Regions from separate parts of the Kitasatospora sp. NPDC058243 genome, predicted to be linked through region 1. Evidence: riboswitches for the same ligand, from Rfam matches in the RefSeq annotation. Region 1 holds a riboswitch; the other holds the start of a gene.
The links. Region 1 has a riboswitch for cobalamin ahead of ACFVX9_RS16270 (HoxN/HupN/NixA family nickel/cobalt transporter). Riboswitches for the same ligand answer to the same signal wherever they lie in the genome.
Positions count from the first base shown of each region.

Region 2: linked by a shared signal. The riboswitch ahead of ACFVX9_RS35245 (ABC transporter substrate-binding protein) and the one ahead of ACFVX9_RS16270 (HoxN/HupN/NixA family nickel/cobalt transporter) in region 1 are both predicted to bind cobalamin.

Region 1 covers NZ_JBHVWW010000020.1:93,832-110,579, forward strand. Annotated here, with positions in the region: gene carB (carbamoyl-phosphate synthase large subunit) at 1-467, opposite strand, end outside; gene carA (glutamine-hydrolyzing carbamoyl-phosphate synthase small subunit) at 460-1,650, opposite strand; gene ACFVX9_RS16190 (hypothetical protein) at 1,647-2,213, opposite strand; gene ACFVX9_RS16195 (dihydroorotase) at 2,210-3,514, opposite strand; gene ACFVX9_RS16200 (aspartate carbamoyltransferase catalytic subunit) at 3,511-4,485, opposite strand; gene pyrR (bifunctional pyr operon transcriptional regulator/uracil phosphoribosyltransferase PyrR) at 4,491-5,138, opposite strand; gene ACFVX9_RS16210 (transcriptional regulator) at 5,469-5,972, shown strand; gene ACFVX9_RS16215 (hypothetical protein) at 6,097-7,038, opposite strand; gene ACFVX9_RS16220 (thioesterase family protein) at 7,169-7,996, opposite strand; gene nusB (transcription antitermination factor NusB) at 8,170-8,607, opposite strand; gene efp (elongation factor P) at 8,612-9,175, opposite strand; gene ACFVX9_RS16235 (Xaa-Pro peptidase family protein) at 9,255-10,361, opposite strand; gene rpmF (50S ribosomal protein L32) at 10,452-10,625, opposite strand; gene rpsR (30S ribosomal protein S18) at 10,725-10,961, opposite strand; gene ACFVX9_RS16250 (CobW family GTP-binding protein) at 10,974-12,140, opposite strand; gene rpsN (30S ribosomal protein S14) at 12,146-12,451, opposite strand; gene rpmB (50S ribosomal protein L28) at 12,451-12,687, opposite strand; gene rpmG (50S ribosomal protein L33) at 12,845-13,009, shown strand; gene ACFVX9_RS16270 (HoxN/HupN/NixA family nickel/cobalt transporter) at 13,157-14,269, opposite strand; cobalamin riboswitch at 14,299-14,513, opposite strand; gene ACFVX9_RS16275 (metalloregulator ArsR/SmtB family transcription factor) at 14,595-14,978, shown strand; gene ACFVX9_RS16280 (DNA-formamidopyrimidine glycosylase family protein) at 14,998-15,807, opposite strand; gene ACFVX9_RS16285 (AAA family ATPase) at 15,888-16,748, opposite strand, start outside.
Region 2 covers NZ_JBHVWW010000082.1:15,486-28,310, reverse strand. Annotated here, with positions in the region: gene ACFVX9_RS35260 (ferredoxin) at 1-80, opposite strand, end outside; gene ACFVX9_RS35255 (ABC transporter ATP-binding protein) at 77-895, opposite strand; gene ACFVX9_RS35250 (FecCD family ABC transporter permease) at 892-1,971, opposite strand; gene ACFVX9_RS35245 (ABC transporter substrate-binding protein) at 1,968-2,939, opposite strand; cobalamin riboswitch at 3,034-3,239, opposite strand; gene ACFVX9_RS35240 (hypothetical protein) at 3,359-4,000, opposite strand; gene ACFVX9_RS35235 (type I polyketide synthase) at 4,276-12,663, shown strand.

The sequences.
Region 1 (16,748 bases):
GAGTGGCAGATGACCGAGCGGGCGGACTCGCCGTGGCCGATCTTGGCGTTGACCGCCTCGACGACGCCCTTGAACAGCTGGCGGTCCTCGCCCTTGTTGATCGCCACCACGTCGGCGCCGATCAGCTCGACGCCGTACTTCTCCAGCGTGCCGGCCGAGTGCAGGGAGATCGCGGTGTTGAGCGCGGTCTGCCCGCCGAGGGTCGGCAGCAGCGCGTCGGGGCGCTCCTTGGCGATGATCCGCTCGACGAACTCCGGGGTGATCGGCTCGACGTAGGTGGCGTCGGCGATCTCCGGGTCGGTCATGATCGTGGCCGGGTTGGAGTTGACCAGCACGACCCGCAGGCCCTCGGCCTTGAGGACGCGGCAGGCCTGCGTGCCCGAGTAGTCGAACTCGGCGGCCTGGCCGATCACGATCGGGCCGGACCCGATCACCAGGACGGACTTGATGTCAGTGCGCTTAGGCACGCTGGCCCTCCATGAGCTTCGCGCTGTGCTTGTCGTCGCCGCGCATGAGCTCGACGAACCGGTCGAAGAGGTAGGCCGCGTCGTGCGGGCCGGCCGCCGCTTCGGGGTGGTACTGCACGCTGAAGGCGGGGACGTCGAGCGCCTGGAGGCCCTCGACCACGTCGTCGTTGAGGCAGACGTGGGAGACCTCGACCCGCCCGAAGGGGGTGTCGCTCACCCGGTCCAGCGGTGCGTTCACGGCGAAGCCGTGGTTGTGCGCGGTCACCTCGACCTTGCCGGTGGTGCGGTCCTGCACCGGCTGGTTGATGCCGCGGTGGCCGTACTTGAGCTTGTAGGTGCCGAAGCCCAGTGCGCGGCCGAGGATCTGGTTGCCGAAGCAGATCCCGAAGAACGGGGTCCCGCGCTCCAGCACGCCCTGCGCGACGGCGACCTGGTGGTCGGCGGTGGCCGGGTCGCCCGGGCCGTTGGAGAAGAAGACGCCGTCCGGCTGGACCGCGTAGAGGTCCTCCAGGGTGGAGTTGGCCGGCAGCACGTGCACCTCGATGCCGCGCTCGGCCATCCGCTGCGGGGTCATCCCCTTGATGCCGAGGTCCAGCGCGGCGACGGTGAACTTCTTCTCACCGATCGCGGGCACGACGTACGCCTCGGTGGTCGCCACCTCGGCGCACAGGTCGGCGCCCTTCATCTCGGGCGACTGCTGCACCCGGGCGAGCAGTTCGGCCTGGTCGGTCAGCGCCTCGCCGGAGAAGATGCCGCAGCGCATCGCGCCGCGCTCGCGAAGGTGGCGGGTGAGCGCCCGGGTGTCGATGCCGCTGATGCCGACGACGCCCTGGCGGACGAGCTCCTCGTCCAGCGAGCGGGTGGAGCGCCAGTTGGACGCCACCCGGGCGGGGTCGCGCACGACGTACCCGGCGACCCAGATCCGCTTGGACTCGTCGTCCTCGTCGTTCCAGCCGGTGTTGCCGATCTGCGGGGCGGTCATCACGACCACCTGGCGGTGGTACGACGGGTCGGTGAGGGTCTCCTGGTAGCCGGACATGCCGGTGTTGAAGACGGCCTCGCCGAAGGTCTCGCCGGTCGCGCCGTAGGCCTCGCCGCGGAAGGTCCGGCCGTCCTCCAGGACGAGCACGGCGGGGGTGCGCTCCCGCCGTCGGCGCTGCGTGGTGGGGGCAGGTGCGGTCATTGAGCGGCCTCTTCCGTCTTCGTCTTCGTACGTGTTGCGAGTTGGGCGATCGCCTCGACCCAGGCGGCGTGCTCGTCGGGGTGGTCGGCCCGGAAGCCCGAGTCCAGCTCGGTGCCCTCGTGCGTCCAGCTGACGACGAGCAGCCCGGCCGGGACGACCTTGCCGGCGATCCCGGAGTCCGTGCGGGCACCGGTCAGGTGCCCGGCCGGGATCCAGAGGTCGACGTCACCGGGGCGCCGCACCAGCAGGCCGTCCTGGCCGAGGGTGAGGTCGGCGCGGCTGCGGGTGCCCAGGCCGTGCGCGACGACCCGGTCGAGCCAGTTCCCGGCGGTGGTGGAGCCGTGGTACCGCCCGCTGGTCTCCAGGATGGTCCGCCCGGCGCCGGCCGGCACGGCGGGCAGCGGCGGGATGCCGGCCTGGAGGGTGCGCCGCCAGTTCCAGCCCTGCCGCATCAGCCAGTAGACGAGCCCGATGACGATCAGCAGGCCGACGGCCCAGCCGATGTACCCGGGCCAGTTGGTGACCTTGGCCTGCTCCTGGGCGAGCGCGGCCGGGCCGGTCACGCCGCCCCGCCCTGCTCGGCCAGCTCGCCGGCCAGCACGGTGGCGCGCCCGCGCAGGAAGGTGGCGTGCACCCGTCCGGGCAGGTCAAGGCCCTTGTAGGGGGTGTTGCGGCTGCGGGTGGCGAAGCTGTCCGGGTTCACGGCACCACGGTACGCGGGATCGAACAGCACCAGGTTGGCCGGCTCACCGACCGAGACGGGACGGCCCTGTCCGGCGAGACGGCCGATCCGGGCCGGGCGGTGCGACATGCGGTCGGCGACGCCCTCCCAGTTCAGCAGGCCGGTGTCCACCATGGTCTGCTGCACGACCGACAGCGCGGTCTCCAGGCCGACCATGCCCATCGCGGCGACGGCCCACTCGCAGTCCTTGTCCTCGTCCGGGTGCGGCGCGTGGTCGGTGGCGACGGCGTCGATGGTGCCGTCCGCGAGCGCCTTGCGCAGCGCCTGGACGTCCTCGGCGGTGCGCAGCGGCGGGTTGACCTTGTAGACCGGGTCGTAGGAGCGGACCAGCTCGTCGGTGAGCAGCAGGTGGTGCGGGGTGACCTCGGCGGTGACGTCCCAGCCCTTGGCCTTGGCCCAGCGGATGATCTCGACCGAGCCGGCGGTGGAGACGTGGCAGACGTGCAGCCGGGAGCCGACGTGCGCGGCGAGCAGCACGTCCCGCGCGATGATCGACTCCTCGGCGACGGCCGGCCAGCCGCCGAGCCCGAGCTCGCCGGAGACCTGGCCCTCGTTCATCTGGGCGCCCTCGGTGAGCCGCGGCTCCTGGGCGTGCTGGGCGACGACGCCGTCGAAGGCCTTGACGTACTCCAGGGCGCGGCGCATCAGCACCGCGTCGTCCACGCACTTGCCGTCGTCGGAGAAGACCCGCACGTTCGCGGCGGACTCGTGCATCGCGCCCAGCTCGGCGAGCTTGTTGCCCTCCAGGCCGACGGTGACGGCGCCGACCGGCTGCACGTCGCAGTAGCCGGCCTCCTGGCCGAGCCGCCAGACCTGCTCGACCACGCCGGCGGTGTCGGCCACCGGGGTGGTGTTGGCCATCGCGTGCACGGCGGTGAAGCCGCCCATCGCGGCGGCCCGGGTGCCGGTGAGCACGGTCTCGGCGTCCTCGCGGCCGGGCTCGCGCAGGTGGGTGTGCAGGTCGACGAGGCCGGGCAGCACGATCAGGCCGCCGGCGTCGATCTCGATGTCCGCCTCGACCGCCAGGTCGGTGCCGATCGCCTTGATCACACCGTCGGCGAGGTGGAGGTCCTGCGGGGCACCGCCGAGGATCTGGGCGTTGCGGATCAGGTAGGTGGTCACTGAGCGGTCTCCACGGAGTCGGTGCGGGCGTCGTTGAGGGTGGCTCCCCCGAGCAGCAGGTACAGGACGGCCATCCGGACCGACACGCCGTTGGCGACCTGCTCGACCACGGTGCAGCGCGGCGAGTCGGCGACCTCGGCGGTGATCTCCATGCCGCGCACCATCGGGCCGGGGTGCATCACGATGGCGTGCTCGGGCAGCTGGGACATCCGGGTGCCGTTCAGGCCGTAGCGGCGGCTGTACTCGCGCTCGGTCGGGAAGAACGCGGCGTTCATCCGCTCGCGCTGCACCCGCAGCATCATCACCGCGTCCGTCTTGGGGAGCACGCGGTCCAGGTCGTAGCTGACCTCGCAGGGCCAGTTCTGAATGCCGATCGGCAGCAGCGTCGGCGGGGCGACGAAGGTGACCTGGGCACCGAGGGTGGTCAGCAGGTGCACGTTGGACCGGGCGACCCGGCTGTGCAGGATGTCGCCGACGATGGTCACCCGGCGCCCGGCGAGGTCGTTGCCCAGCCCGGCGTTGAGGTGGCGGCGCATGGTGAAGGCGTCGAGCAGCGCCTGGGTGGGGTGCTCGTGGGTGCCGTCACCGGCGTTGATCACGCTGCCGTGCAGCCAGTCGGACTGGGCGAGGCGGGCCGGCGCGCCCGAGGCGTGGTGCCGGACGACGACCGCGTCGGCGCCCATCGCCTGGAGGGTGAGCGCGGTGTCCTTGAGGCTCTCGCCCTTGGAGACCGAGGAGCCCTTGGCGGAGAAGTTGATGACGTCGGCGGAGAGCCGCTTCTCGGCGACCTCGAAGGAGGTCTTGGTGCGGGTCGAGTCCTCGAAGAAGAGGTTGACGACGGTGCGGCCGCGCAGCGTGGGCAGCTTCTTGACGGCCCGTCCGGAGAGCTGGGCCAGCTCCTCGGCGGTGTCCAGGATCAGCAGCGCGTCGTCGCGGGTGAGGTCGGCGGCGGAGACGAGGTGGCGCTTCACGCGGGCTACTCCGGGAGGTGCGGTTCGGACGGCTGGGAGGCCAGGGCCTGCGAACCCTGTTCATCGCGCGCGGAGCGCGACGCATCGGTGTAGGCGCGGTCGCCGACCAGCACGGCGTCCACGCCGTCGCTGTCGGACAGGCGCACCTGCACGGCCTCGCGCAGCGAGGTGGGGAGGTTCTTGCCCACGTAGTCGGCCCGGATCGGCAGCTCGCGGTGGCCGCGGTCGACCAGGACGGCGAGCTGGACGGCGCGCGGGCGGCCGATGTCGTTCAGCGCGTCGAGCGCGGCCCGGATGGTGCGGCCGGAGAAGAGCACGTCGTCGACGAGGATGACGAGCTTGCCGTCGATGCCGCCGGACGGGATCTCGGTGTGCTCCAGGGCGCGGGCGGGCTTGAGCCGCAGGTCGTCCCGGTACATGGTGATGTCCAGGGCACCCAGCGGGATCTCGCGCCCGGTGATCTGGGCCAGCCGGCCGTGCAGGCGGCGGGCGAGGTGGACGCCCCTGGTGTGGATGCCGAGCAGCACGACGTCCTCGGCGCCCTTGGCGCGCTCGACGATCTCGTGCGCTATCCGGGTGACGACCCGGGCGATGTCCGTGCCGTCCAGCACCTGGTGCGGCGGTCGCGGCGTCGAATCTTGGTGTGTGGTCATGCCGAAGCGGACCTCCTTCCCCGCCTCACTGGACGGGCCTTAAAGGATGTCTGGGACTGCCCCCGCCGACCGGGCGCGGGCTTCGAGCCATCCTAGCAGCGGGCCGGGAGGCAACCGGACACGCACCATTCCGCTTCGCCCGGTTCACGCCCCGGACGCGCCGCGGATGCGGGCCATTCGCACGACTGCCCCATTCGGCTTGACGCAGCTACCTTACTCTACGTAACCTCACAGTGAGTTACGAGACGGACGTCGAACCCACCGGTAACGGCGTCGACCATCGTCCGTGACCCACCACTGAACGCGAAGCAATCTCGTCCGGGGAGATCAATGTCCAGCGACTACGCGAAGCAACTCGGGGGCAAGCTCCGAGCGATCCGCACTCAGCAGGGTCTCTCCCTGCACGGTGTCGAGGAGAAGTCCCAGGGGCGCTGGAAGGCAGTCGTCGTCGGCTCGTACGAGCGCGGCGACCGTGCGGTCACCGTGCAGCGGCTGGCCGAGCTGGCGGAGTTCTACGGCGTCCCGGTGCAGGAGCTGCTGCCCGGCGGCACCCCCGGCGGCGCGGCCGAGCCGCCGCCGCGCCTGGTGCTCGACCTGGAGAGACTGACCCAGGTCCCGTCCGAGAAGGCCGGCCCGCTGCAGCGCTACGCGGCGACGATCCAGAGCCAGCGCGGCGACTACAACGGCAAGGTGCTGTCGATCCGCCAGGACGACCTGCGCACCCTGGCGGTCATCTACGACCAGTCGCCGTCGATCCTCACCGAGCAGCTGATCTCCTGGGGCGTGCTGAACCCCGACGCGCGCCGTGCGGTGCGCGAGGAGGAGGCGAGCTGACGCTCGCCGCACCGGCTCCCGTCGGCTCGGTCCGCGGTCCGGGCCACGCCCCGGGCCTTGCAGAAACGTCACGGCGCGGCACCCCACATCCCGGGGGCCGCGCCGTCGCGCGTCCACGGCCGGCTCAGCAGACCGTCCCCAGGCTGTAGCCGGGCTGCGCCGCCACGCCGTCCAACCGCACCGGCCCGGCAGCCGGCGCCCAGTCCTGCCCGCCGCTCGACCAGGCCCAGGAGGCCGGCAGGAAGTGCTCGTCAGCGGCTGCGCCGCGGGCGCCGCCCGCCGCCACCGAGCCCTGCGAGCCGTGCAGCACCGCCACCCCCGGCAGCTCCAGCGCCAATCCGGCGCACAGCACCGCGCAGACCAGCTCCAGGTCCTCGTCGTTGATCCGGACCACTCCGTCCTCCCACTGCAGCACCCGGGCCGCCGCGGTCAGCCGCCCGCCCGGCGCGTCCACCCGCAGCCGCAGCTCGTACACCCCGGCGCCCGCGCCGACCAGCATCCGGCGGAACACCTCGGCGCCGCGCTGACGGGCGGCGCGCACCCAGCGGGCGTGCTCCTCGTCGACCTCGCCCGCGGCCCCGGACAGGCCGCCGTCCAGCAGCAGGTCGGCGTGGCAGAGCGTCAGCCCGCTCTCCCGGGCCCGGACCAGGCGCGGCACGAAGTCCCCGGCCAGTTCCTCGCCCTGATAGGCCAACAGCTGGGTCTGCAACGGCGGATTGACCAGGTAGCGGTCGCGGGCGAGCGGCTCGGCCGGGTCCAGCCCGTGCAGCACGCAGAACTCCGCGAAGTCCTGCGGGTGGAACATCCGGGCCCGCACGGTGTCGAAGCGCTCCAGGGCGTCGGCCAGCAGCTCGGCGGTCTCGGCCAGGTACTGCTCGTGGTCGGCGGCGTTCGACAGCCCCCAGGCGCGGGCCCGGGCGAAGTCGGCCGCGCTGGTCAGGATCCCGATGACGAACGCCTGCTCGGCCCCCTCGACCCGCCGCCGCTGGTGCGGCGCCCGCACCGTGGGTCGCGGGCCGCCGGCGGTGCAGTCGGAGTTGCGGCGGGCGCGGCCACTATGGCTCATCGAATGGCTCCTGGCGTCGGCAGGTGACGGTCAGCGGCCGGCTCGCCGCTGACCGTCTATCTCCCCATCCGCGCGCGCCGCACACGTACGGCGTGTCACAGGAATGTAACCGACGGTAAGACGATGTGATTCACGCCTTCCGTGGCACCCGGGCCAGCTGGCGGGACTGCGCGACCAGGCGGCCGGACTCGTCCCAGACCTCGGCGTCCTCCTCGAAGTACCCGCCGGCCACGTTGCGGGTGGCGTGGGTGACCCGCAGCCAGCCCGGGACCGGCCTGGCCCGCAGGTGGACGGTCAGTTCGACGGTCGGGGCCCAGCCGGGCATGCCCAGGTCGAAGGTCACCGGCGGCAGCGCGTCGGCGACCAGCAGGAGCAGCAGCGGGTCGGGATCGCGGCCGTCGGCGAGCCGGAACCAGCCCTGGATCCGCCCGTTGCCGGACGGCTGCCCGAGCGCCCAGCCGATGGTGGCCGGGTCCAGCCGCAGGTCGAAGCGCTCCAGCAGTTCGGCCTGGGCGATCAGCTCCCGGGGCGCGTGCTCGACGCCGATGCACTGATCCGGCGGCGGCAGCTGCGGCGGCAGGGCGCTGGTGCGCACCTCGCCGTCGGCGGTGGAGAGGTCACCGTGGCTGGCGACCACCCGCAGCCGCTCCACGCCGTCCTGGCTGAGCGAGGCGGTACCGGTGGAGAGCCCGCGGCCGGTGCGCAGCACCTCCGTGCGGACGGTCGCCGGGCCGGGCGTGGAGGCGGACAGGTAGTAACCACTGATCGACACCGGGTCGGGGTGGTCGCCGTGCTCCAGCGACAGCGCGTGTCCGGCGACGGCGAGCAGCAGCCCGCCGTTGACCCCGCCGCCGATCTGCCAGCCGGCACCGAGTTCGGCCTCGTAGCGGCCGGGCTCGTCAGGGTGCCGGGTCAGGGCGATGCCCTGGTCGAACTCGCTGCGGGTCGCGGTGGTCATGGGGGGTGGCCTGCCCTTCACTGCGGTTTCCGAACGCCAAGTTACTGACGAGTAGGGCACCACCTTACGCCGCCCGGGTGAAACGCGCGACGGCCGCCGGACCCGGAATCCGGGTCCGGCGGCCGTTCTGCGGGTTTCACCGCCACCGGTGGTCGGGGCCTAGGGCACACGACCTACCGGCGGATGCTCGGCTTCAGCTCCAGGAAGCGGGCGAGCAGACCGTTGACGAAGGCCGGGGAGTCGTCCGTGGAGAACTCCTTGGCGATCTCCACGGCCTCGTCCAGGACGACCGCGTCCGGGACGCCGTCCTCCCAGATCAGCTCGTAGGCGCCGAGCCGCAGGACGTTGCGGTCCACGATCGGCATCCGGTCGAGGGTCCAGCCCACCGCGTACTGCGAGATCAGGTCGTCGATCCGGCGAGCGTGCTGGACGTACCCCTCGATCAACTCCATGGTGTACTCGCCGACCTGCGGGGTGCCCTCGTCGGGCTTCGGCTCGCGGGCGCGGGCCACCCAGTCCGCGAGGACCCGCTGCGGGTCGACCCCGCGGTGGTCGGCCTCGAAGAGGATCTGGAAGGCCCGGGTACGGGCCTTGCTACGTGCGGCCGACACGGACTTACTTCACCCGGCCGAGGTAGCCGCCGTCGCGGGTGTCGACCTTGATCTTCTCGCCGGTGACGATGAAGAGCGGCACGGCGATCTCGGCGCCGGTCTCCAGCGTGGCCGGCTTGGAGCCGCCGGTGGAGCGGTCGCCCTGGACGCCCGGCTCGGTGTGGGAGATCAGCAGCTCGACGGAGGCCGGGAGCTCGATGTACAGGGGGGCACCCTCGTACATGGCGACCAGGGCCTCGAAGCCCTCCAGCAGGTACTTGGAGGCGTCGCCGACGACGGCCGGCTCGACCACGATCTGGTCGTAGGTGTCCGTGTCCATGAACACGAAGTTCTCGCCGTCCTTGTACGAGAACTGCATGCCGCGCTTGTCGACGTTGGCGGTCTCGACCTTGGTGCCGGCGTTGAAGGTCTTGTCGACGACCTTGCCGGTCAGGACCTCCTTGAGCTTCGTGCGCACGAAGGCCGGGCCCTTCCCGGGCTTGACGTGCTGGAACTCGACGACGGACCAGAGCTTGCCGCCCTCCAGCTTGAGGACCATGCCGTTCTTGAGATCGTTCGTGGAAGCCACGGGCGCACTTACTCCTGGATATAGCTGTCAAGGAACCAAGGCTTGCGTCCTGCCGCCGACGGCCGACGGGCGGCCGCGGTCACAGGGCGAGGAGCTCCTTGGTGGTGATGGTGAGCAGCTCGGGCCCGCCCTCCTCTGGGGGGCGCACCACGAGCGTGTCCTCGATCCGGACACCGCCCTTGCCCGGGAGGTGGACCCCTGGGCCGACGGTGACCGGCACGCGGCTGTCCAGTTTACCCATGTCCGACGGACCGAGGCGCGGCGCCTCCCGGATCTCCAGCCCGATGCCGTGCCCCACCGGGTGCGGGGAGGTCTCGGTGTGGCCGGCCGCCTCCAGGATCTGCCGCGCGGCCCGGTCGGGCACGTACTGCTCCACGCCCGGTCCGAGCGCCTCCCGGCCGGCCCGCTGGGCCCGGAACACCAGCCGGTGCAGCTCCACCTGCCAGGGCGCGGGGGCGGCGCCGATCACGAAGGTCCGGGCGGTGGAGACGCCGTAGCCCCGGTACTGGGCGCCCATCACCACGGTGAGGAAGTCGCCCTCCTCCACCCGGCGGTCGGTCGGCTGGTGGGCGGGCCGGCCGGAGTGGCTGCCGGTGCCGACGGACACCGGGTAGGCCGCCCGGTCCGCGCCGTGGTCGATCATCCTGCGTTCCAGCTCCATCGCCAGGTGCCGTTCGGTGCGGCCGACCAGGATCGACTCCAGCAGTTCGCCGAGCGCCTGGTCGGCGATCTCGGCGGCGATCCGCAGGTCGGCGATCTCGTGCTCGTCCTTGACCACCCGCAGCCGCTCGACCACCTGCGCCAGGTCGGCCAGCCGGGCCCCCTCCGCCAGGCTCGCCACCGCGCGGTGGCGGCTGACGGTCAGGTCGTGCTCCTCCACCGCGAGGTCCGCCACGCCCAGTCGCGCGGCGGCGGCGGCCGCCGCCAGGGCGGTGTCCGCCGCGGCCGCCACCGGCACCTGGGTGACGTCCGGCGCGATCAGGTGCTCCCCGGTGTCGTCCGGCGGCAGATCGTCCGGCACTGCCAGCAGCACCCGCTCCCGGGTCAGCAGCAGCGTCGCCCCGCAGGGCGCGCAGCCCGTCAGATACCGCACGTTCGCCGCCCGGGTGATCAGCGCCGCATCGGCCCCGGCCGCACTGCAGTGCTCCCTCACCCGCTCCCGCCGACCCGCGTACGCATCAGACATGCGTCGAGCCTACGAACCCCCACCCCGATCCGCCCGCCGAGCACCCCCGACAGGGCGCGCTCCCGCCCCCGCACGCCCTCTTTGTGGTCGCTACGCCCCCTCCGGATCGATCAGGCCTCGGCGATAGGCGGGGACCAGGTTCTGGGGGACGAGCAGTTCGCGGCCGTTGAGGGTGATCGGGACGAGCTTCGGGGCCTTGCCCTTCCACTGGGCCCGGCGGTGCCGGGTGTTGCTGCGGGACGTCTTGCGCTTGGGGACGGCCATCGGGGGCTCCTTGTCGGGTGGTGACGGTGGTGACGGTGGTGACGGTGGTGACGGTGGTGGCGGTGGTGACGGTGGTGGCGGTGGTGCCGGCGGCGATGGCTACCGGGTGGTGCCGGCGTCGTACGGGAGGAGGGCCATCTCGCGGGCGTTCTTGACGGCCCTGGCCACGGCGCGCTGCTGCTGGACGGTGAGCCGGGTGACGCGGCGGCTCCGGATCTTGCCGCGGTCGGAGACGAAGCGCCGCAGCAGGTCGGTGTCCTTGTAGTCGATGTACTCGACGCCGGCCGCGAACAGCGGGTTCGGCCGGTCCTTGGGCGGGTTCGGTCGCTTACGCACAGTGACGGCTCCTCAGTGAACGGGGTCGAGCAGGTCCCGGAAGGCGTCCGGCAGGGCCTTCCAGCCGGGTTCGCCGGCGGCGAGTTCGGCGTCGGTGAGCAGACAGGAGTCGAGCAGCCCGGTGACACCGTCGACGTCCAGGCCCTCGGCGGTGAAGCTGAGCTGCTGCACCCGGTCGCCGTGCAGAGGGTGCCAGTCGAGGGCGGCGGCGGCCCGGCGGGCGGGCGGGTAGAGCTCCCAGGCGGCGTCGGGCAGGGAGGTGAGCCAGGGCCCGCACTCCTCGACCGCGAGGTTGGCCCCGGCGGCGTCCCAGGCGAGCATCAGGTCGGGCCGGTTGGCCAGCCAGAAGCGGCCGCGGCTGCGCTGGGCGGCGGGGACGAGCAGTTCCAGCGCCCGGTGCAGCCGCTCGGGGTGCAGCGGGCGGCGGCGCTCCCAGACCAGCGTGGTGACGCCGGCCTCGTCGCTCTCCTGCGGGAGCAGCGCGATCGCCGGGTTGACCCGGTCGCGGGCGGCGGCGACGTCGAAGCCGCCGAGGGCGGCCCGGGTGAGCGCGCCGGTGCCGAGCCGGACGACCCGGGCGGTGGGGTGGAGCTGGCGGAGCAGCGCGAGCCCGGGCGTGTGCGCCGTCGCGCGCGGGACGGCGAGGGTGGTGGCGTACTCGACCTGGTGGGCGAGCGCCTCCGCGCGGGTCCGCTGGTCCTGGCGGGCGGTGTGCTCGCCGTGGTCCACCAGGTCGTCGGAGACGGAGAGTTCGCCGATCAGCCGGTCCGGGTCGACGGCCGTGACCACGCCCGCGAGTTCGACGGCGTCCTCCAGGTGGCGGCCGTCCGCCTCTCCCCCGGCGATCACCTCGACGGCCGGGTGCGGGTCGCTGCCGCCCCACAGTTCGACGATCGCGAGTCCGTACCGGCCTTCGTCGGCGATCCGCAGCAGTCGCGGCAGCAGGTCCTCGCGCAGGGCGCAGCAGGGGCAGTCGTTCACCAGCGGGACGTCGGCGGCGTCGAACCCGCCTCCCGCGTCGCGCAGTTCGCGGTGGACGACGCCCTGCGAGGCCTCCCGCAGGTCGTGGTGGAGGACCACCGCGTCCACCGCGGCCGCGGCCAACTCCCGGACGGTGGCGCGGCGTTCGGCGGCGTGCAGGCCGGCGACGACCACCACGGGCAGCTTGATCCCGTCCACGCCGCTCACCAGCTGGCCTTGCGGACGCCGGGCAGGTGGCCGGCGTGGGCGTGGACGCGGAGGTTGACCCGGGAGAGGCCGAAGGCGCGCAGGTAGCCGCGGGGGCGGCCGTCGACGGCGTCGCGGTTGCGGATCCGGGTGGCGCTGGCGTCGCGGGGCTGGCGGGCGAGTTCGGCCTGGGCGGCGGCGCGTTCGGCGGGGGCGGTGCCGGGGTGGGCGATGATCCGCTTGAGCTCGGCGCGGCGCTCGGCGTACCGGGCCACGACGGCGCGGCGCTGCTCGTTCTTGGCGATCTTGCTCTGCTTGGCCATCAGACCTTCCCCCCTCGGGCGCGGATGCGGGCGACGGCGGCCTCGATGCCGATCGTGTCGATGGTGCGGATGCCCTTGGCGCTGAGGGTGAGCCGGACGTACCGGCCCTCGCCGGGCAGCCAGTAGCGCTTGTGCTGGATGTTGGGGTCGAAGCGGCGGCGGGTGCGGCGGTGCGAGTGCGAGATCGCGTTGCCGAATCCGGGCTTGCGGCCGGTGAGTTGGCAGTGGGCGGACATGGGTGCTCCCTGACGTCCGGGAATGGGCAGGACGGAGCTCACGTTACACCAGATGAAAATGACTTCCATTTCGGTGTACGGTTTCGCCCCAGCCCCGAACACCCCGCCAACCCGCCAACCCGCCAACCCGCCAACCCGCCAACCCGGGAGGACACCCATGGCCCGTAGTGAACTGCGCCCCGTCATCAAGCTCCGCTCCACCGCCGGCACCGGCTACACGTACGTGACCCGCAAGAACCGCCGCAACGACCCGGACCGGATGGTCCTGCGCAAGTACGACCCGGTCGCGCGCCGGCACGTCGACTTCCGCGAAGAGCGCTGAACCCCGCCCGCCCGAACTGAACCCCGCACCGACGGAACGCCGACCGGCAGCGACCCGTACCGCCCCGCAGCGACGAAACGGCGCCTCCCCCGGGATCCCAGGGGAGGCGCCGTCGCTGCTCGCAGCCGTCGCCGCTCGCAGCCGTCACTACTCGGCGGCCACCCAGCGCTTCTCCACCCGGGCCAGCTTCCAGTAGGCGATCGCCGCGGCCCAGACCACCACGAACAGCCCGGCGATCGCGTAGCCGACGTTGTCCAGCGAGATGCCCGCGATCCAGCCGGTGACCGGGTCGGTCAGATCGAGCTTCTCGTGCAGCACGCCGACCAGCTCGATGGTGCCGATGACGAAGGCCACCGCGATCGACAGCCCGGTGATCGTCAGGTTGTAGTAGACCTTCCGGACCGGGTTGGCGAAGGCCCACTGGTACGCGAAGTTCATGAACGTCCCGTCCAGGGTGTCGAACAGGCTCATCCCGGCCGCGAACAGCAGCGGCAGGCAGACGATCGCGTACCAGGGCAACCCGGCCGCCGCGCCCGACCCGGCCATCACCATCAGGGTGACCTCGGTCGCGGTGTCGAAGCCCAGCCCCAGCACCATGCCCACCGGGAACATCTGCCCGGGCCGGGTGATCGAGCGGGTCGCCCGGTTCAGCACCCGGGCCATGAAGCCCCGCGAGTTGAGGTGCTCCTCCAGCTGCGCCTCGTCGTACGACCCGGCCCGCATCGCCCGGAACACCTTGAGGATGCCGAGCAGCGCGGCCAGGTTGAGCGCGCCGATCAGGTAGAGGAACGCGCCGGAGGCCGTCGTGCCGACCATCCCGAGCCACTTGTGGGTGGTCGAGTCGTCGTCCATCAGCGTGCTGGCCAGCTGCGCGCCGCCCGCCACCAGGGCGGCCATCAGCACCACCATCGAGGAGTGCCCGAGGGCGAACCAGAAGCCGACCGAGACCGGCCGCTTGCCGTCCGCCATCAGCTTGCGGGTGGTGTTGTCGATCACCGCGATGTGGTCGGCGTCGAAGGCGTGCCGCATGCCGAGGGTGTACGCGGTGATCCCCAGGCCCACGCCGAAGACCTGGGTGCCGACCGCGTAGTTGTGGGGCGCGACCAGGAAGATGAGCGTCCCGAACGCCACCACGTGCATGGCCAGGATCACCCCCATCAGCCCGGCCGTGCGAACGGTGTCCTCGCGCTTCCAGCGGAACGTGGGCAGCACGGACGGTGTCGCCGGCGCCTCGGCGGCGGCGGTTTCGGGCAGGGTCATTCGGGTCACGCTCCAGCACCTCGTGGAAACACTTCGTGAGATGCCGTGGCCGGTCTCCTGGCTTACGGGGGTCCCGTACCCGCCTTCCCAGGTGCGCGAGGCTCCCAGTGGCGTCGTGGGTACGGACGTCTCTCCATCGTCGACGATCACGATGGCCCGATCACAGTGGCGAGGGCCGCTCCGGACTGGGACCCCTGAGGATCCGTCACCGGTCTTCCCGAGCACCACGGCGGGGAACACCGTAGGGGTCAGGACCCACCCTTGCAAGGCTGCGCACCTGCGCAGGTGTCCAGGATCACAGGCCCCCTCCTGCAACAATGTGCGCATGCATCTCGTACCGGCCGACCGCGCGGGCCACCGCACCATCGACGGACACCGGGTCTGCGAGGCCATCGCCGCGATCGGCGACCCCGCGCACGTCCGCACCTGGGCCGAGCGGTTCTCCCTGCTCGCCGACCCCGGGCGGCTCGCCCTCCTGCTCGCCCTCCACCGGGCCGGCCCGCTCGCCGTCTCCGACCTCGCCGTCGCCACCGGCATGCGCGACCCCGCCGTGTCCCAGGCCCTGCGGCTGCTCCGCACCGCGGGCGTGGTCACCGGGGACAAGGACGGGCGGGTCGTGCGCTACCGGCTCGTGGACGAGGCCATGCGCCCCCTCCTCGACGCGTGCGCCGCCGCCGAACACCACGAGCCCACCGCGGCCGTCGGCTGACCGACTGGACAGTGCCTGGTCAGGCCGCCTGGCAGGCGGGGCACCAGAAGAGGTTGCGCGCGGCGTGCTGCTCCGTCCGGACGTCGGTGCCGCAGACCAGGCAGGGCATCGCGGCCCGCCGGTAGACGTACACCTCGCCGCCGTGGTCGTCGACGCGCGGCGGGCGGCCCATCGCCTCGGGGGTGTGCTCGGGGCGGACGGTGTCGATCCGGCCCGCGCCGACGCCCTCGTGCATCAGGGCGACCAGGTCGGCCCAGATCGCGTCCCACTCGCCCCGGGTGAGGTCGCGGCCGGCGCGGTGCGGGTTGATCCCGTGGCGGAACAGCACCTCGGCCCGGTAGACGTTGCCCACCCCGGCCAGCACCTTCTGGTCCATCAGCAGCGCGGCGACGGTCGTCCGGCTGGCCGATATCCGGCGCCAGGCGGCCTGCGGGTCGGCGTCGGCGCGCAGCGGGTCGGGGCCCAGCCGGGCGGCGACGGCGGCCTTCTCCGCGCCGGTGACCAGCGCGCAGGTGTTGGGGCCGCGCAGGTCGGCGTAGCCGTCGTCGTTGGCCAGCCGCAGCCGGACCAGGCCGACCGGCTCGGGCGCGGGCCCGGTGCCGAAGGCGAAGCCGCCGTAGAGGCCGAGGTGGACGTGCACCCAGCCGCCCTCCTCGAAGCCGAGGAACAGGTGCTTGCCGACGGCTTCGGCCGCGGTGAGCAGCTGCCCGTCGATGGCCTTGGCCTCGTCGGCGAACCGGCCCTGCGGGCTGGACACCTCGACCGGGCGGCCGCCGAAGGCCTTCCGGTTCTCGGCGGCGAGGCGGTGGATGATGTGGCCTTCCGGCACGGGCGTCAGCTCCCCCGGGGTGGTTCGACAGGACCTGCACATCATCGCAGTCGGCGCCGACAGCACCGGATCGTCGCAGGTCAGCGGACCGGCATGCCCATCAGCCGGGCCAGGATGACGCGGTCCAGCTCGGCGGCGGTGCCGGCCACGTCCAGGTACGAGTTGTCGATGATCGGCAGCCCGGAGTTGTACCAGCCGGCCATCCGGCCGTGGATCCGCGCCACCTCCTCGTCACCGAGCCGCCGGGTGCCGCCGCGCCGGGCGTTGCGGTGCAGCACGGAGTCCAGGCTGGGCAGCAGCACGACCGGGATCATGCCGGGGCCGATGTGCCGCTTCCAGCCGCCGAGGCCGATGGCCGGGCGGTCCGGGAAGACGGCGTCGTCGATGATGCAGGAGATGCCGTTGGCGAGGTAGTTGCGGCAGGCGAAGCCGCAGGTGCGGCGGGCCAGCCGGTACTGCGCCTCGGAGGCGTTGTTCCAGCCGGACTGCGGGTTGGCGAAGCCGGACTGCACCCACTCGCGGACGTCGTCCAGGCTGATGTGCGCAGTCGGGCTGGGCCGGCGCTCGGCCCAGTACCGGGCGACGGTGGTCTTGCCCGCCCCGGCCGGGCCGATCAGCAGGACGGCGATCGGACTGGCGGGCGCGTGCCGCTGCGGCGGGTGGGCGGGGAGTTGCACGGGCGCGCCGGAGGGCAGCACGAAGTGCCCGGTGGCCCCGACGGGGACCGGCGCACTGGGCGCGGGCGCGGGTGCGGCCGGAGCGGGCGCGGAGACAGGAGCCGGAGCGGGCGGCACGGGAGCAGGCGGCACCGGAACGAGCGGCACCGGAGCGGCCGGAGCCGGCGGCGCAGCGGCGGGAACGGGAGCCGGAACGGGCGGCACCGGCGGCGGCGCGGCGGCCCCCGACGGCTGCGGCCCCGGCGGAGCGGCGGGACGCGGCGG
Region 2 (12,825 bases), on a different contig from region 1:
CGGACGGCTTCCCCGATCGACATGCCGACCAGGAGCGTGGCACTGCGGCGGGCGGGTGCGCCCGGGGCGGGGAGGGTCATGGCGATGTCCCTTCGGGGAGCAGTCCGTTCCACCGGATGTGCGGCCTGTCGTGCCGGGGGTGTCGTTCCACGGTCACGTCGACGCCGTAGACGTGCGCGATCGTGGGCGAGGTGAGCACGTCGGAGCTGGGCCCGTGGGCGACCAGCCGGCCGTCGAGCAGGACGGCGACCTCGTCGCAGTAGGCGGCGGCGAGTTCGAGGTCGTGCAGCGCGGCCACCGTGGTGACGCCCAGCCCGCGCACGGCGCCGAGGAAGCCGAGTTGGTGGCGCAGGTCGAGGTGGTTGGTGGGCTCGTCGAGCAGGAGCACGCCGGGCTCCTGCACCAGCGCCCGCGCGAGCTGGACCCGTTGCCGTTCGCCGCCCGACAGCGTCGGCCAGGCCCGGTCGAGCAGGTGTCCGACGTCGGCCGCGGCAACGGCATCGGCGAACACGGACCGCTCGTGGGCGTCGGCGGCGGAGTCCATCGGCACGGGCCAGCGGCTGCGGTACGGCGTGCGTCCGAGCTCGATGACCTGACGGACCGGCAGTGACAACCGGGTGTCCGCCTGCTGCTCCATGAAGGCCACCCGTCGTGCTCGTCGGCGGGCCGTGAGGGCGTGGAGGTCCTCTCCGTCCAGGAGGACGCGCCCCGCGCTCGGCCGGGTCAGTCCGGCGACCGCGCGCAGCAGGGTGGTCTTCCCGGCGCCGTTGGGCCCGAGCAGGCCCGTGATCCGGCCGGGGGCGAACGCGAGCGAGACCGCGTCCAGCAGCGTGGCTCCGCCGATGCGCACGCGGAGCTCCTCCGCGCGCAGCTCGGCGGGCGGCGTCACGGTCACTGCGGTCCCCCCTCGGCCCGCCCCTGGCGCCACAGCAGCCAGGCGAAGAAGGGCGCTCCGAGTCCGGCCGTGATGACGCCGACGGGGATCTCCCGGTCGGGCAGGACCGAGCGCGCCACGATGTCGCTGCCCACCAGGAGGGACGCACCCACCAGTGCCGACACGGGCAGCAGGAGGGCGTGGCGCGGGCCGCAGACCAGTCGGACCACGTGCGGTACGACCAGGCCGAGGAACCCGATGACGCCGGTGTTGGCGACCAGGCACGCGGTCACCAGCGCGGCGGTGGCGACGAGGAGCCAGCGGGTGCGCTCGACGTGGACGCCGAGGGAGCGGGCGGTGGTCTCGCCGAAGGCGAAGGCGTCCAGGTCGCGGGCCGAGGAGGCCAGGACCGTGACGCCGACCAGCGCGACCGCGGTCAGGAAGACGGCGGTGGGCCAGCGCACGCCGGCGACCGAGCCGAGCGTCCACTCCATGACACCGCGCGCCGCGTTGCGGTCCCCGAGGACCAGCACGACGAACGAGGTGTAGGCCCCGCACATCTGCCCCACCGCGATGCCGGCGAGCACGGTCCGGGTGGTCGGTAGCGACCGGGTGCGGGCGCCGGCCAGTGCCAGGACGACGGCGGCGGCGAGCAGGGCACCGGCGAAGGCCGCCGTCGCCACCGCGCCGGTGCCCACGGCGCCGGTCACGCCGACGCCGAGGACGATCACGGTGACCGCGCCTGCGGCGGCTCCGTCGGAGATCCCGAGCAGGAAGGGATCGGCCAGGTCGTTCCCGGTCAGCGTCTGCAGCACCGCGCCGCAGACCGCGAGGCCTGCGCCGGTGGCAGCCGCTCCCAGAACCCGGGGCAGCCGCAACTGCCAGACGATCTGGTCGTCCAGCAGCGTGACGTGCTGGCCGCCCAGCCCGAGACGGCGCGCCACGACATCGATCACCGTCCGGACCGGCTCGGGTTGCGAGCCCACGGCCAGGCCGAGGAGCACGGTGGTCAGCAGCAGGGCCGCACCGATGGCCAGGGCCGCCGTCGCGCGGCCCGGACCGGAGGGCCGCACGACGGGGCGGGGTTCGGTGGTCATGAACCCGGGTGCAGCTGGCCCAGCCCTGCGGACACCCGGGCGGCACCGTCGGCGAGCCGCACGCCGGGAGTCGACTCCGAGAACGGCACCACCACGAAAGCCTTGCGCTGCACGGCGGTGAGCTTGCTCAGCACCGGGTCGTTCTCCAAGTAGTCGATCTTGGACTGGGCGGTGTCCCAGCCAGCGTCCGCGACCACGATGGCGTCCGGGTCCGCCGCGACGACCTTCTCCCAGCTCACGTTCTGCCAGCCACCGGGCAGGTCCCCGAAGACGTTGCGGGCGCCCACGGCATCGAGCACGAGCTGAGGTCCGCCGTGGCCGGCACCGACGAACGGCGACTTGGTGTCCGAGTCGTACCACAGGACCTTCAGACCCTTGCCCGCGGCCGTCGCCGTGAACTGGGCGAGCTGCTGCTCCTGCTGCTGCTGGATCGCGGCGGCCCGCTCCGTGACACCGAAGACCTCGGCGACGTCGTTCAGTTCACCCCACACCGCCTGCCAGGTCGTCGGCGGCACCTGGCTCTTGTCCGAGCAGCCGAACGGGGACAGGTACGACGGGATGCCCTGGCCGCGCAGCTCGTCCCGGCTGCCCGCGACCTTGTCGGTGAACGCGCTGGAGTAGGAGGCGTACAGGAAGTCGGGACGGGCCGCGAGGAGCTTCTCCTTCGTCGGGTAGTCCTTGGAGAGCACCGGGACGGAGTCGTAGGCCGCCTTCCACTTCTCCGGGACGGAATCGTCGAGGTAGGCGGTACCGGCCATGCGGGACTGCAGGCCGAGGGACAGGGCCACCTCGGTGGCACCCTCGTTGAGCGTCACCAGCCGGGCGGGCGGCGCGCCGACCGTCACGGTCGTCCCGCAGTTGTCCACGCTCACCGGCGCGGCACTTCCGGCCGCCCCGCCGGACGTGGCGGGCGCGGGGGCGCCGGTGCAAGCCCCGAGCGCGCCGGTGAACAGGACGGCCGCGACCACCCGGCCGACACGTATCGGACCTGTGGGACGAACGGAACATATCGATCGAAACGGATACAGCAGACCGCTGGGCACGTGTTCTCCAAAACCCTCGTGGAACATGTCGCGCCGTGGCCGGTCTCCTGGCTTCCGCATCAACACGCCGCAGCCGACCTTCCCGGACGGCTCTTCCAGCCCGCCCAGTGGCCCTGACCGCTGGAAAAGCCGGTCAGCGAGGGCCGCGGAACTCCGCGGCAACAGTGGCGAGGGCCGCACCGGACTCAGACCGGTTTCCCGTACACCACGGCGATGGCAAGGTATCAGGCGTGGTCAGGTCGGTGCTGACCGGCTCAAGGACGCCCACCGGCCACGCGAAGCGCCGGCAGCGGCAGCGCCTTGACGGAGGTGTGTGTTCGGCCTGCCGGCTTTCCAGCGCGCTGTCACGCAGTGGCGGTGGCAGCTTCGGTGGCTCCGCCAGTTGAGGGTGACTGGAGGGAGCAGGCCGAGATCCGGACCGCGAGCTCCTCGTAGTCGACGGGTTCGCCACACAGCCGGCGTACGGAAGCAAGGCCCAGGCTGGCCTGTCCGGTGGCCTCCACGAGAGCACGGGAAGCAACGTAGAAGCGCCACTGGCCGATGTCGAGCGGGTCGTAGTCGGCGTGGGTGAGCGCGATATGGAGGGCGAAGACGTAGACATCCGCGTTGTAGGACTGCTCTGCGGCGTCACCGTCCTCGGGAGTCCAGGTGCGTCCGCGCAGCCGGGAGAAGCGAATCTCCGACAGCTGACGCTGCCCCCAGGCTTGGAGGTAGGCGCTGGTCTTGACCTCGATCCTGAGCCCGTCAGGCGTCAGGACATCGAAGCTGTCCCATTCCATGTTGCGTGCCACAGCGCCGACGGCGCGGTGGACCAGGAATTCCGCGAGCAGGCCCCGGGTGGTGTTGGTTCGCAAGTCGGGCATCGCGTAGCGCCAGAAGTCCAGCACCGTCCCGGCATCGGTGCCGCGGAAGGCCTCGTTGCCGTCGAGCGGCGCCAGTTCGGCCGGGGTGTGCCAGGCGTTGGGGGCGGCGGAGTCGGAGAGCATTCCCCCAGCCTGACACGGGCGCCGGACGGGGAGGGCGGTATCGGGGGCAGCGCTCAAAGTCCACGGCGCTGTGCCCTCGCGCCCTCCCGGGCTGGAGAGCTGCTGTTTCCGCAGGTCAGAGGCCTGATTGCTGCCTCGAAGTGCCGCGGTTCCTCGGCGGCCGCAAGCGCAGCTGCGGCGAGTCCGCAGGACTCGGTCTGTGCCCGCGTGTTACTGGGTACGGAGGGGATCGACGGGGGAGTGGGTCGCGAGTGGCGAGAGGTCGGAGCCGGGGCGTGAGTGGTGAACTGCGGTATGACGATCTGGTGCGGCCGCTGCCGGAGTTGCTGAAGAGGCACACCGAACGGTCGGCGGAGCGGGTCGCGTTCCACGACTTCTCGCGCGGCGTCAGCTACGCCGAGTTGGAGCGGCGGACCGGGCGGTTGGCCGGGTCGCTCGTGCGGGCGGGGGTCCGGCGCGGGGATCGGGTGGCGCTCTGCCTGGGCAACTGCGTGGAGCTGGTGGAGGGTTGCCTCGCCGTGCTGCGGGCGGGGGCGGTCGGTGTCCTGCTCAACCCCCGCTCCTCCGACGACGAACTCGACTACTACCTGCGGGACAGCGGCGCCTCGGCCATCATCACCGACCCCGCGCACCTCGCGCAGCTGCACCGCCTCGGCGCCGCGTACCGCGGCCTGCACACCGTGCTCACCGGGGCGGGCCCGATCCCCTCGAACGCCCCCGACGGCACCGTCCTCTTCGAGGCTGCGGCCTCGACCGGGGACGGGCCCGCGGCCCCCGACGACCTGGGGCTCGACGATCCGGCCTGGCTGCTCTACACCTCCGGGACCACCCACCGCCCCAAGGGCGTGCTCTCCACACAGCGCAGCGCACTGTGGTCGGTGGCGGCCTGCTACGCGCCGCTCTTCGGGCTCTCCTCCGAGGACCGGCTGCTGTGGCCGCTGCCGCTGTTCCACAGCTTCGGGCACTCCCTCGCGATCCTGGGCACCACGGCCGTCGGCGCGAGCACCGCGATCGCCGGCGACCTGCTGACGTCCGGCGAGTTCCTGACGCCCGGCGACCTGTGGCGCACGCTGCGCACCCCGAGCGCCGCCCTCGGCGGGCCGTTCACCGTCCTGGCCGGCGTCCCCACGACGTACCACCGGTTGATGTCCTCGGCGAAGGACACCCCGCTCCCCGCACCGCGGCCCGGGCTGAGGCTCTGCGTCACGGCGGGCGCGCCGTGCCCGCCCGAGCTGCGCGGGGCGGTGGAGGAGACGCTCGGCGCGCCGCTGCTCGACGTCTACGGCAGTACCGAGACCTGCGGCGCGATCGCGGTGGCCCGCCCGAACGGCCCCCGGGTCGACGGGTCCTGCGGACTGCCGGTACCCGGGGTCGAGGTCCGCGTCGTCGATCCGGACAGCGGGGCCGACGTCCTCGCGGGCGGCGAGGGCGAGATCTGGGTCAGCGGTCCGAATCTCATGACGGGCTACCACGACCAGCCGGAAGCGACGGCCGCCGCGCTGCGCGAGGGCTGGTACCGGACCGGGGACCTCGGCCGTCGCGCCGAACACGGCCACCTCGTCCTCACCGGCCGGGTCAGCGAACTGATCATCCGGGGTGGCGAGAACATCCACCCCACGGAGGTCGAGCACGTCCTGCGGGGCTGTCCCGGGGTGCGGGACGCCGTGGTCCTCGGCCTGCCGCACGGCGTCCTCGGCGAGGTCCCGGTCGCCTTCGTGGTGCCCGGCCCGGAAGGCCTGGACCCGCGGCTGGTGCTCGACGTCTGCCGCTCGCAGCTCGCGGAGCACAAGGTCCCCGTCGAGGTCCGTGAGATCGCGGCCGTCCCGCGCACGCCGTCGGGCAAGATCGTCCGCCATGCGGTGCTCAGCGACCCGGCTGCGGCGCCGGCCCCGGCCCCGGCCGGGGGTTCCCTGGAGCACGGGCTGCTGTCGCTGCCCCGGGAGGAGCAGGAACGCGCGCTGTGCGAGAGGGTGTGCGCCGAGACGGCCCGGGTCTGCGGACGGGCGCCGGAGAGCGGGCCCGGGGCGGGCGGCTCCTTCGTGGACGGCCCGTTCGCGGACCGCTCGTTCACGGACCTCGGGCTGACCTCGCTCGGCGCCATCGAGCTGATCGACCGGCTCGCGGCGTCGACCGGGCTGAGCCTGCCGACGACGCTGGTCTTCGACCACCCCACCCCGGCCGCCGCCGCCCGCCACCTGCACACCGAACTGTTCACCGCCGAGCCTGCCGTACCCACAGCCGAGGCCGTCACCGCACCGCGGACCGCCGAGCCGGAGGACCCGTACGACCGGGACCCGGTGGTGATCGTCGCCATGGCCTGCCGCTACCCCGGTGGCGTGGAATCCCCCGAAGGGCTCTGGGAGTTGGTGTCGCAGGGCACGGACGCGATCTCGGACCTGCCGACCGACCGGGGCTGGGACCTCGCCGCCCTCTACGACCCCGACCCGGACCGGATCGGCACCTGCTACACCCGCAGCGGCGGATTCCTGCACAGCGCCGCGGAGTTCGACGCGGGCCTGTTCGGCATCTCGCCGCGCGAGGCGTTCGCCATGGACCCGCAGCAGCGGCTGCTGCTGGAGGTCACCTGGGAGGCGTGGGAGCGGGCCGGGATCGACCCGGCGTCCGTCCGGGACAGCGACACGGGCGTCTTCCTCGGGGTGATGTACGGCGATTACGCCTCCCGCTTCACCGAGCACGAACTGGAGGCCCACCTCGCCTTGGGCTCGGCCGGCAGCGTGGCCTCCGGCCGGCTCTCCTACGTGTTCGGCCTGCGCGGGCCCGCGATCACCGTCGACACGGCGTGCTCGTCCTCGCTGGTCGCCGTGCACCAGGCGGCCCAGGCGCTGCGCTCGGGCGCGTGCTCGCTGGCGCTGGCCGGCGGCGTCACGGTGATGGCGACGCCCAACCCGCTGGTCGCGTTCAGCCGCCAGCGCGCCCTCGCGCCCGACGGCCGGTGCAAGTCCTTCTCGGCCACGGCGGACGGCACCGCCTGGGCCGAGGGCGCCGGGGTGCTGCTGCTGGAGAGGCTTTCCGACGCGCGCCGCAACGGACACCCGGTGCTGGCGGTGGTGCGCGGCAGCGCCGTCAACTCCGACGGCGCGTCCAACGGCCTGACCGCGCCCAACGGCCGCGCCCAGCAGCGCCTGATCCAGCTGGCGCTGGCCGATGCCGGGCTGCGCGCGCACGAGGTGGACGCCGTGGAGGCGCACGGGACGGGCACCGCGCTCGGCGATCCCGTCGAGGCGCGGGCGCTGCTCGCCGGCTACGGCCGGGGCCGGGGGCCGGAAGGCCCTCCGCTGTGGCTGGGCAGCGTCAAGTCCAACCTCGGGCACACCCAGGCCGCCGCCGGAGTCGCCGGGATCATCAAGATGGCCCAGGCCATGCGGCACGGCGAGTTGCCCCGGACCCTGCACGTGGCCGCCCCCACCCCGCACGTCGACTGGTCGGCGGGCCGGGTCGAGCTGCTGACCGCCGCCCGGCCGTGGCCCGCGCCCGCCGGCCGGCCGCGCCGGGCCGGCGTGTCGGCCTTCGGGATCGGCGGCACCAACGCGCACGTGATCATCGAGGAGCCGGCCGCCGCCGACCGCGCCCCGCGGCAGGAACCCGCGCGGCCCCAGGGGCCGGCGATGCCAGCGGCCGTGCCGTGGCTGGTCGGCGGGGCCGACGAGGCGGCCCTGCGGGCCCAGGCACGACGGCTGGCCGACCACGTCGCCGCCCGGCCTGGCCTCTCGCCGGCGGACGTGGGCTTCTCGCTGGCGGTGTCGCGGTCGGCGCTCACGCACCGGGCGATGGTGCCGGCCGCGGACCGCGAGCGCATGCTGGCCGGACTCCGGGCGATCGCCGACGGCACGCCCGCCGACGGCACGCCCGGCGCCGGGGCGTTGACGCGCCTGGCCGACCCGCGCACCCGCACCGCCTTCCTGTTCACCGGGCAGGGCGCGCAGCGCACTCGGATGGGCGAGGAGCTACGGGAGGCGTTCCCCGCGTTCGCCGAGGCCTTCGACGAGGTCTGCCACGCGCTGGACGGCGAACTCGACCGGCCGCTGCGCACGGTGATCCGCGCCGAGCCGGGCTCGCCGGACGCCCTGCTCGACCGCACGGACTTCACCCAGGCCGCCCTGTTCGCCTACGAGGTGGCGCTCTTCCGGCTGGTGGAGTCCTGGGGCGTGCGGGCCGACTTCCTGGCGGGGCACTCCGTGGGCGAGTTGGCGGCCGCGCACGTCGCCGGAGTGCTGGACCTCGCCGACGCCGTACGCCTGGTCGCGGCGCGCGGGCGGCTGATGCGGGCGCTGCCCGACGGCGGGGCGATGGTGGCCCTCGACGCGGCGGAGCACGAGGTCCTGCCCGAACTCGTGGACGTGGCCGACCGCGTGGCGATCGCCGCGGTCAACGGACCGCGCGCGGTGGTGGTCTCCGGCGCGCGGGACGCGGTGCTCGCCGTCGCGGCGCGGTTCGAGGCCCGCGGCCGCCGCAGCACGCGGCTCAAGGTCGGCCACGGCTTCCACTCGCCGCTGGTGGACCCGGTGCTCGACGAGTTCCGCCGCGTCGCCGAGACGCTGGAGTTCCGGCCGCCGCGGATCCCGGTGGTCTCCACCGTGACGGGATCTCGGGCGGCGCCCGAGGAACTGGGCTCCGCGGACTACTGGGTGCGGCACGCGCGGCTTCCCGTCCGGTTCGCCGAGGCCGTGGAGTGGCTGGGCGCCAACGGCGTCGGGGGCTTCCTGGAACTCGGCCCGCAGCCCGTGCTCACCGCCTACGCGCAGGAGTGCCCGGCCGTCCAGGACGGCGGCCCGGTGCTCCAGGACGGCGGCGGCCCGGTGTTCGCCTTCGCGGCTCGCGACGGCGAGCGGGAGCCGGACACGCTGCTGGCGGCCGTGGCCCGGCTCCACGTGCGCGGCGCCGGCGTCGACTGGCCCGCGGTGTTCGCGGAGCGCGGGCTGCGGCGCGGGCTGCGGCGCGTGGAGCTGCCGACCTACGCCTTCCAGCGCCGGCGGTACTGGCTGGACCCCCCGCGCCCGGCCGGGGCCGGGGCCGGGGCCCACCCGGGCCCCGGCGAGCATCCGCTGCTCGGCCCGCCGTTCGAGGTGCCGGGCACCGGGCACACGGTGCTCTCCGGCCTGCTGTCGGCGAGCGCCCAGCCGTGGCTCGCCGACCACGTCGTCGGCGGGGCGCCGCTCGTGCCGGGGACGGTGTTCGTCGAGATGGCCGTGCGCGCGGGCGACGCGGCCGGCTGCGGCACGCTGGAGGAGCTCGTGATCCTGCGGCCGCTGGCGCTGCCCGCTGCGGGGGTACGGGTCCAGGTCGTGGTGGGGGCGGTGGACGACTCCGGTCGGCGGTCCGTCGAGATCCACGCGCGACCGGTGGAGGCCGCTGAGCCCGCCGAGCCCGCCGAGCCCGCCGAGCCAGCCTGGACGCCGCACGCCACCGGCCTGCTCGCCCGCACGCCCGAGCCGGGCACGGCACCGGAGGGGCGCGGCCTGACGCAGTGGCCGCCGCCCGGCGCCGCGGAGATCGATCCCACCGGCGCCTACGAAGCCGCGGCGGGGCGCGGTCTGGCCTACGGGCCCGCGTTCCGCGGCGTGCGCGCGCTGTGGCGGCGGGGTGCGGAGGTGTTCGCGGAGGTCCGGCTGCCCGAGCCGTGGACGGCCGAGGCGGACCGGTACGGCATCCACCCCGCGCTCCTGGACGCCGCCGCGCACGCCTCGATGCTCGCCGCGCACGCCCCGGGAACCGACCCGGGCGGGGGCACGGGCGCGGGCGGGGGCGCGGGCGGCGCCCGGGTGCCGTTCCAGTGGAGCGGCGTGTGCCTGCACGCCGCCGAGGCGTCGACGGTGCGGGTGCGGATCGCGCCGGTCGGCGAGGCAGGCCCCGCCTCGGAAGGCGGCGCGCTCTCGATCACGCTCGCCGACCCGGCGGGCCGCCTGGTGGCCCGCGTCAACTCCCTCTCCACCAGGGAGCTTCCGGCCGGACACCGCGATCCCGGGCAGGACATCGCCCAGCGCGCCCTGCTGCGCCCCGACTGGGTCCCCGTCGCACTGCCCGGCCGGGCACCGCAGTCGGCGGGCTGGACGGTCCTCGGGCCGGACCAACTGAACCTCGGCGCCTTCGTCCCCCTCGCCGGCCCGTCCTCGCCCGCGGCCGGCGCGGACGCCACCACCCCGCCCCGCCACCTGGCGGTCACCGCCGTCGGCTCGGAATCGGAAACGGACCGCGACCCACTGGCCGACGTCCACCTGCTGACCACGCGGGTGCTCAAGGCCCTACAGGACTGGCAGGACGATCCGGCCACTGCGGGCTCGCGGCTCGTGGTGGTGACGCGGAACGCCACCGCACCCACGCCGGACCTGGCGGGAGCCGCGGTCTGGGGGCTGGTGCGTACGGCGCAGTCGGAGCTGCCGGGGTGCGTGGTCCTGATCGACGTGGACGAGGACCCCGCCTCCCTGCGCCTGCTGCCCGCGGCGGCCGTCAGCGGCGAGCCCCAACTCTCCCTGCGCGCCGGGCGGGCGACGGTGCCGCGGCTGGTCGGCGTCCCGGCGACGGTCCACCTGCCCGAGCCCTGGCCGGCCGAGAGTGCCCAGCCCCGCCGCTCCGGTGCCTTCGACCCGGACGGCACGGTGCTGATCACCGGCGGCACCGGAGCACTGGGCGCGGACCTGGCCGGGCACCTGGTCGACGCGTACGGGGTCCGCCACCTGCTGCTGACCGGGCGGCGCGGCCCGCACGCACCGGGCGCCGACGCCCTGCGCGCGAGTCTGGCGGAGCGGGGCGCGCAGGTCAGGATCGTCGCGTGCGACGTGGCCGACCGGGCCCGGCTCGCCGAGCTGATCGAGCAGTGCGACCCCCCGCTGACCGCCGTCGTGCACGCCGCCGGGGTCCTCGACGACGGAGCGCTGGCCGCGTTGTCCCCCGAGCGGCTGGCGGCGGTCCTGCGGCCGAAGGCGGACGCGGCCTGGCACCTGCACGAGTTGACCCGCGACCGGGGCCTGTCGGCCTTTGTCCTGTTCTCCTCGATCTCGGGCGTGCTGGGCCGGGTGGGCCAGGGCAACTACGCCGCGGCGAACTCGTTCCTGGACGCGCTCGCCCAGTACCGGGCCGCCGCCGGCCTGCCCGCCGTCTCGCTGGCGTGGGGCATGTGGGGACACGATGCGGGCATGGCAGCCCAGTTGACCGAGGGCGCGGGGCACCCGAGGCCCGACGACGTGGTCCGGGCGTTCACCCCCGCCCAAGGACTGGCCCTGTTCGACGCGGCACTGCGGACGGGAGCCCCCGTACTCGCGCCGGTCCTGCTCGACCGGGCCGCGCTGCGCACCGCCGCAGGGCAACTACCGGCGCCGCTGCGCGACCTGGCGCGCCACGGTCGGCCCGCCGCCGAAGTGCAGAGCGGTGAGACCGAACCGCCGCCGGGCGGCCGGGAGGGCTCGGAGCCCGGGGCGTGGCGCACGCTGCTGGCCGGGCTGCCCGCCGAGGAGCGCGGGGCCGCGCTCACGGAACTGCTGCGCGGCGACGTGGCCGCGGTGCTCGGCTACTCCGGCGCGCAGGACCTGCCCGCCGGCAGGACCCTGGCCGAGCTCGGCTTCGACTCCCTGACGGCCGTCCAGTTCCGCAGCCGACTGAGTACGGCCCTGCGCCTGCGGCTGCCCGCGGCCGTCGTGTTCGAGCACCCGGCGATCGAGGACCTCGCCAGTCACGTACTCGACCTGCTCGACGATCTGCCCGACAACCTGCCCGACAACCTGCCCGACGGCACACCACGTGAGCGCCCCGGCCTCCGGCCCGCACCACCCACCGGCCGTCCCGCGCAGACGCTCGCGGCGCTGTACCGCGCGCTCTGCGAGCAGGGCCGGCCGGCGGCCGCGATGCACCTGGTGGTCGCGGCTTCCTCGGCCGCCGCGACGTTCGGCGCCGACGACGCCGCGGAGCACGCCGTGCCGCCGCTGCGCCGGGCCCGGGGCCGCGCCGGCTCCCCGGTCGTGGTCTTCTTCCCCGACCACCGTCCGCTCCCCGCATTCCCGGGAGGCGGGTTCGAGGCCCTGCACGCCTGCTTCGATGGCGAGTTGGAGGTCCTGGAGTTCCCACACCCGGGCATCGGCGCGGGGTACGCCGTTCCGGCCGACCGGGAGACGCTCGCCCGCCTCCACACCGAGACGGTGCTGCGGCACGTCGGCAACCGGCCCGTCGTCCTGGTCGGTGCTTCCGCCGGGGGCGCCGTCGCGCACGCCGTGACCCGACGCCTCGAACTCAGGGGATCCGCTCCCCTGGGGCAAGTGCTGATCGACACGTATCTCGTCCACCAGGGCAACCACTCCACGGACTGGCTGACCGCCCTGGCCGCCCCACCGGCCCCGTACCTCGCCGCGGACGTGAGCGCGGACGGGTCCACCGGAGACGAGGACGCCGCCGTCGCGGCCATGGGCGCCTACACCGGGCTCTTCCTGGACTGGCGCCCGGAGCCCGTGAACACCCCGACCCTCCTCATCGGCGCCGCGCGCCCGACCCCGCTGATGGCGGCGCGCGCGGACGGCGACTCCTGGCGCACGTCCTGGCCGCTGCCACACGAGCGCGTCGAGGTGCCCGGCAACCACCTCTCCCTGGCACGGGAGGACGCCGCCACCACGGCAGCCGCGATCCGCACCTGGATCGACTCCCTCGGCCGCACCGGTTAAGTCCTGCCTTTCGGATCAGTGTGTGCAGCCGGGGGAGCGGGAAGTCGGCCCGTCCGACTTCCCGCTCCCCCGGAACCGGTCGCCGGGTGCGCGGGCGAACCCCGTTCGGGTGAAGCGCCGGACGGCCCGGTGGAGGCAGTGCCGGGGCGGGGTAACGGGTGA